DNA from 2 places in the Oscillibacter hominis genome. Region 2 is predicted to be linked to the other one. Evidence: predicted binding sites of a transcription regulator. Region 2 holds the regulator's gene; the other holds the start of a gene.

Region 1 (3,402 bases), 260 kb from region 2:
GTCAAGTACGCCTTATCCGCCTAAGGCGTACTTGTTATTTTCTTTTTCCCCGTTGCGGCACATAACTTTTCGCCAGTTCGGATTTTTGGACAATCCGGGTCAGCCATTGTTTTTCTTCCTCTGTCAGCTTGTTATAGCGCAGCTTTGTCTGCTTGCAGAACACCATCAGCAGTTGTTCCGCCCGACTGCCCTTGAATCTCGCCACTTCCTCCAAATCCCGCTTGAGTTCGTCCACAATAGTATTCTCCGGGGCGCTGTCGCTTCTGCCCCTGTGGGCTTCCCGTATGTCCTCCATGATAGCGTCTATGTCATGATGTACCCGGCTGCTGAAATAGTCGCCCTCCCGCACATGGGCGGCTTGCAGCACACCGGCGGTCTTGTCATGCTCCCCCGGCTGGTACTTCTCCACGATTTCAGCCCTCGCCACGTCTACCCATGCGTTCAAGTTCTGTATCTGTGTTGCGGCGATACCCTCCACATAAATCTGTATATCGGCCAGCAGCTTCACAAAATCCGGGTGCGCCGCCAGCTCACAAAGCAGTGCGGTGTCAATGCGACCGCTTTTCAGCAGGTCTATCATCTCGTCACTCAAACGCAGGTCTGCAAGATCGGCGTTTGGGTGACTTTTTGTTTCCGTCAGCCCCAGCAGGTAGTCGGCGGTCATGCCATAGAACTTTGCCAGCTTGATAAGGGCATAGTGGCTGATGTCCTTAAAGTCGTCCGCTTCATAGCTGCCCAGCGCGGACTTGGAAAGCCCGGTCTGCTCCGCAAGCTGCTCCAGCGTCAGGCCGCGCTCCACACGCAGGTCTTTTAGTCGTTCTTGTATTGTCAACGCCAATCTGCACACCTCCTCTAATGCTTATTTCATGCTTTCTTGGCACTCGCTGCACTCTCTGTCATGGATAGAAATGATACCCCCGCATTTTGGGCAAGTATATTTCTCTTTCTGCTGTTCCATGAACCTTTCCAAACCGTGTTGACGAACAAACTCGCTATTCTCCATAAGGCTTGCCTGATACCTTTTGTTGTAGCTTTTTTCGAGGTTTTTTATCAGCTTGCATGGATAGTCGGGACACTCAAAACAATAGGATAGCCCTTTGCCCTTGATACAATCTTTTATCTTGCATTTGCGGCAGTGTTCCGGCTTTCCCATATCACTGTTTAAGCAACCTGCACACGGCTTTTTATGATAACAATGTTTATAGCAGACCAAACAGTTCATGCCGCAGGAGGCAAACATGGCCGTATCAATTTTTTCAGTTGGCATTTTCATGGCTCGTCCTCCTTGTCAGCTTACTGTTCCTTTCATTTTACCACAAATCCGAGAGCGTGGAAATAGTGCGTTTTCCAGTCAGATTTCCAACCTTTCGGATATACGGGATGGGCGGTCAAAAAAGTGTAGACTTGTGTTAGTTCATCGATGGACAATCACAAGTGAATGACCGTCCGAAAGAGATATTACCGACTGGGGAAGTACCGCCATAACGCCGCAACTTGTGGACAAAATGTCCAGAAGTCACTTCGGGCCAAGTTGGCCCGAAGCAGGTCAGCGTACCAACGCCGGGACACGCCGCCGGGAGGGGGCAGGAATGGCTTTCGGGAGAACGGCAGAATATGAAAAAAGCGGAGGAACGCATGAGCAAAAAACTACCAGAGATAGAGCGCACACCGGGCGGCGGCTTGCCCCGTATGACCCCGGCACAGCGCAAACGGGCAAACGCCCTTATTCGCAAAACCTGCTGTAATTACAACGGCGGCAACTGCCTATTGCTGGACGATGGGGAGGAATGTGTCTGCCCCCAGACCATTTCCTATTCCGTCTGCTGTAAGTGGTTCCGCTGGGCGGTGCTGCCGCAGGACAAGGCGCTGGAAGCGGGGATATTTCGCAGCGCCAGCGTAAAGCGGTGCGCCGAGTGCGGGGCGGCTTTCGTCCCCCGTTCCAACCGGGCCAAATACTGCCCAGAGTGCGCCGCAAGGGTACATAGGCGGCAGAAGAACGCCAGCGACAGAAAACGCCGCAGGAACACGGACAAATAAGGGCCAACAAAAGCCCATAAATCAAGGACTTTAAGGGCCTGTCTGGGGCGGGGCTGTATGTTTGTATGCCCCGCCCCCGAAACAGCCCCCGAAATGTCCGCAGGAGGGAGGATTGATAGATTGCCGCAATACGCAATTCTGCGATTTGCAAAACACAAGGGCAACCCGGCAAGGCCGTTGGAAGCCCATCACGAAAGGCAGAAAGAAAAGTATTCCAGCAACCCGGATATTGACACGACAAAGAGCAAGTACAATTTCCATATCGTCAAGCCGGAGGGCAGGTATTACCATTTTATCCAAAACCGCATTGAACAGGCCGGATGCCGCACCCGCAAGGACAGCACCCGATTTGTAGATACCCTCATAACCGCCAGCCCGGAGTTTTTCAAGGGCAAGTCTCCAAAGGAGATACAGGCATTTTTCCAACGTGCGGCTGACTTCCTTATCCAGCGGGTAGGCCGAGAGAATATCGTGTCGGCGGTGGTGCATATGGACGAGCACACACCCCATATGCACTTGACCTTTGTGCCGCTGACGAAAGATAATCGTTTGTGCGCCAAAGAGATTTTAGGCAACCGGGCCAGCCTTTCCAGATGGCAGGACGATTTTCATGCCTACATGGTGGAGAAGTACTCCGACTTGGAGCGCGGGGAGAGCGCCAACAAGACAGGCCGCAAGCATATCCCCACTCGCCTATTCAAACAGGCGGTTTCCCTCTCCAAACAGGCAAAATCCATTGAAGCGGCGCTGGACGGCATTAACCCGCTGAACGCCGGAAAGAAGAAAGAGGAGGCCATCGCCCTGCTGAAAAAGTGGTTTCCGCAGATGGAGAGTTTCAGCGGGCAACTAAAAAAGTACAAGGTCACGATTACTGACCTGCTGGAAGAAAACAAGAAACTGGAAGCAAGGGCAAGGGCCGGGGAAAGCGGCAAGCTGAAAGACCGCATGGAACGGGCGAAACTGGAAAGCGAATTACATAATATCCAGCGGCTTGTGGAGCGGATTCCCCCGGACGTGCTGACGGAACTGCAACGTCAACAGCATGATAGAAAGGAAAGGTGACAGCCTATCAATCAAAGTCAAACTGCAAACAACGCACCCCGGAAAAAATCTGTGCCGCCCGTCACGCTGGAACGGCGGATCGGCGGCACTACCTATATCGTTTCCTCCCGGTTCAATGAGCAGGCAAAGGAGGATATGGTCGCTAAAGTCAAGCGGCTCATTATGAGCGACAGCGGCCAGTAACATCCTTGCCACGGACAGCCGGACACGGTATAATATAACCATACATTACCGTTTATCCGGCTGTCCCCCATAAAGGAGGACACGACTATGAACAGACAGCCAGACATGATTACCGCTTTG
Region 2 (3,402 bases):
CCGCTCCACGCCGTCGCTCAGGGTAAACTGCGGCTGCTGCGCAAGCTCCGCTCCAGCCAGGACCAGGACATATTCCCCCTTGGGCGCGTGATCCTGGTAAAAGCGGACCGCCTCGCCCAGTGTGGTGCGCATGGTCTCCTCATGGAGCTTGGTCAGCTCCCGGCACAGGGCGATGTTCCGATCCGGCCCAAAGGCCTCGCACAGGTCCGTTAGGGTGGTGCAGAGCTTGTGGGGCGCCTCGTGGAAGACCATGGTGCGCCGCTCATTCAGCAGGGATTGGAGGTGCTCCCGACGGCTTTTTTTGTTGGTGGTGAGAAACCCCTCAAAGGTGAACCGCCCGGTGGGGAGTCCGGAGACGGCCAGGGCGCTGACGGCCGCGCAGCAGCCGGGGATGCTCAGCACGCTGACCCCGGACGCTGCGCAAAGGCGGACCAGGTCCTCCCCGGGATCGCTGATGGCCGGGGTGCCCGCATCGGTGATCAGGGCGCAGCTCTCGCCGCCCACAAGGCGGTTGAGGATGGTCTGCCCGGCGCTGATGTGGTTGTGCTCGTGGTAGCTGACCATGGGTTTTTTGACGCCGAAATGGTTCAACAGCTTGACTGAGACCCGGGTATCTTCGGCGGCGATGAAATCCACCTGCTGCAGGGTCGCCAGGGCCCGGGGAGAGAAGTCGCCCAAGTTCCCGATGGGGGTGGCGACCAAGTACAGTGTTCCGCTCATAGGGGTGCGTCCTCCGTTGTTCGATTTCGAAAGTAGATGGCATCTACCTCCGGCGTGTCCCGGCCCAGCTGATCCCGGAGCACCAGGGGCGGTTCCGTGGTGAGGCCGCTCCCGCCGCCCCGCCGGCCCTCCAAAAGCAGCAGGGAAGGGGCGGTGCCGATGCGGCTTTCCACCCACCGGAGCCGCTTGGGCTCAATGCCGCAGCCTCGCAGGGCGCACATCAGATCGCACAGCCGTTCCGGCCGGTAGACCAGAGCCAGCCGCCCGCCCCAGCGCAGCAGCCGCGCCGCCGCGGCACAGACCTCCTCCAATGAGGCGGTCTCCTCCGCCCGGGCGATCCGGCGGGCTTGTCCCCGGGCGGCAAAGCCGCTGTCCGGTTTAAAGTAAGGTGGGTTGCAGACCACCAGGTCAAAGCTGCCTGCCGGCGGCAGCTGTTCCGGATGGCGCAGGTCGGCCTGTAAAAAAGACATGTCGAAGTGGCTTTCCGCGGCGCTTTTCCTGGCCAGGGCCAAGGGGCCAGGCTGGATGTCCACTCCCGTGACATGAAGGGACGGCTCCCGGGCCAGCATCAAAAGCCCCAAAAGCCCAGTGCCGCAGCCCAGGTCACAGACCCGCTCTCCAGGGCGGAGGCGGGGGAAGGCGCCCAGCAGAAAGGAATCGGTGCCCGGGGGAAAATATGCGTCGTCATAGTAATAGCGCGGCCCTCCCGGCCACAGCTGGTCCATCCGCTCCATGGCAGCCCTCCGGATTTGGAATCGCCGCCCCGCGGATCGGCAGAGGCGGCGGATGAAACTACTTTATTATATAGTATTACAGAGGCGGAAGCAACAAAAATACACCGTGGAGCCCCACGGTGTATTTTATGTATTGTCCGATTATTCAGCGGGAACAATGGCGCCGTTGGGGCAGGTATCGCTGCAAGAACCGCAGTCCAAGCAGGCACTGGCGTCGATGATGTAGGAATCATCGCCCTGGCTGATTGCGCCGGCGGGGCAGGCATCCGCGCAGGCACCGCAGCTGACGCAAGCAGAAGTGATCTTGTAAGCCATGGGAAGCACCTCCATAAATTTTTGTATTCTCAATTGTATCATGATTCCTGAAAATTGCAAGCGGTTTTCGTTATTTGATTCACAAAAACCCATTCACAAATTGTTTTCAAATTGGTCAAAGAAAGTCAAACTTTCCCCCTTGACATTTGATGCCGACGTGGTATACTGACAATCAGAAACAAGGTCAAAGAAAGTCAAAGTCAAATTACAAGACCGAAACAGAAAGGCGGGACAGCGAATGGGAATTTCCGATCTGATCGCGGACTTTATCCAGGACAGTCTGGAGGAGGCCGACGGCGTACTGGAGCTGCAGCGCAGCGACTTGGCGCAGCGGTTCAACTGTGTGCCCAGCCAGATCAACTACGTCATGTCCACCCGCTTTTCTCCGGAGCACGGGTATATCGTGGAAAGCCGCAGGGGCGGCAACGGGTATATCCGCATCACACGAGTGCGGGTGGATCGCCAGACGCTGTTGATGCAGGTCATCAACTCCATCGGCGACGAGCTGGATCTGAAATCGGCCCGGGCCATCTTGGGAAACCTGGTGGAATCCGGGGCGGTGGAGTTGGACGTGGGGCGGACGCTGCTGATCGCCATCGGCGACAACGCGCTGCGGTCCGTGGCCCGGGAGGACAGGGACCGTCTGCGGGCGTCCATCGTCAAACAGGTGCTGGTGCACGCTGTGTAGCAGGTCAAATGAATTGGTCAATCAATATGTAATGATATATTGGAGGTATGGATTATGAAGTGCGAAAATTGTGGCAAGAATGAAGTTACGTTTGTGTATAAGAGCAATATCAACGGCAAGGTGGAAGAGAAGCATCTGTGCCAGGAGTGCGCGGAGAAGTTAGGGTACACCCGGAGGATCCAGGACAGCTACACCAGTATGCAGAACCTGTTTGAGAGGAGCTTTGCCTCCATGTTCACCCCCATGCTGGCCGGCGGAAGGGAGTCCTTCTTTGGCGACAGCTTCGGCGGACTGCTGGGCGACAGCTTTTTCCAGGATTTCTTTTCCATGCCGGCCCTGGGCAGCGGCCAGACCGCCGCTCAGGAGAACGAGCACCTGGTCTCCGAAGAGGAGCAGAAGCAGGTATCCCGTCAGCGGGAGCTGAACGCCCTGCGGGTGGAGATGCAAAAGGCCATTGAAAGCGAGAACTTTGAGCGGGCGGCGGAGCTGAGGGATCAGATCCACGCCAAGGAACAGGAAACCTAAGAGAGGGGGGACTCCCCCTCTCCTTTCCAAAAAGGAGTGAATCGGAATGAATGAAAATAAATTTACCCCCCGGGCGGAAAACGCCCTGCGCTATGCCCAGGAGGCAGCGGGCGAACTGGGCCACGGCTATGTGGGCAGCGAGCATCTGCTGTTAGGCCTGATCCGGGAGGAGGAGGGCATCGCCTACCGCTGCCTCACCGACGCCGGATTGACCGCGGACATGGTCCGCGACCTGATCCGCAAGAGCGTGGGAGCCGGCCTGCCCGGCAGCGACCCGGCCCAGGGCCTGACTCCCCGGGCAAAGCGGGCGGTGGAAATCGCTGTGGAGGAGTCCATGCGGGGCGGATTCGGATATGTGGGCACGGAGCATCTGTTGCTGGGATTGCTGCGTGAGGGCAGCAACATGGCGGTCCGCATCCT

Evidence for each region. The regulator CtsR, encoded in region 2, represses protease genes until heat stress. The targets are predictions, from matches to a motif close to AAGGTCAANNAAGGTCAAAT.
Region 1: the regulator CtsR is predicted to act here: its motif matches at 1,385-1,404, upstream of H8790_RS03165 (cysteine-rich VLP domain-containing protein).

Annotation. Positions count from the first base shown of each region.
Region 1 covers NZ_CP060490.1:634,270-637,671, forward strand. Annotated here, with positions in the region: gene H8790_RS03155 (helix-turn-helix domain-containing protein) at 35-838, opposite strand; gene H8790_RS03160 (DUF3795 domain-containing protein) at 860-1,273, opposite strand; gene H8790_RS03165 (cysteine-rich VLP domain-containing protein) at 1,615-2,037, shown strand; gene mobV (MobV family relaxase) at 2,158-3,099, shown strand; gene H8790_RS03175 (transposon-encoded TnpW family protein) at 3,151-3,282, shown strand; gene H8790_RS03180 (DUF4368 domain-containing protein) at 3,370-3,402, shown strand, end outside.
Region 2 covers NZ_CP060490.1:375,727-379,128, forward strand. Annotated here, with positions in the region: gene rsmI (16S rRNA (cytidine(1402)-2'-O)-methyltransferase) at 1-720, opposite strand, end outside; gene H8790_RS01940 (tRNA1(Val) (adenine(37)-N6)-methyltransferase) at 717-1,454, opposite strand; gene H8790_RS01945 (DUF362 domain-containing protein) at 1,596-1,769, opposite strand; gene H8790_RS01950 (CtsR family transcriptional regulator) at 2,008-2,457, shown strand; gene H8790_RS01955 (UvrB/UvrC motif-containing protein) at 2,512-2,982, shown strand; gene H8790_RS01960 (ATP-dependent Clp protease ATP-binding subunit) at 3,029-3,402, shown strand, end outside.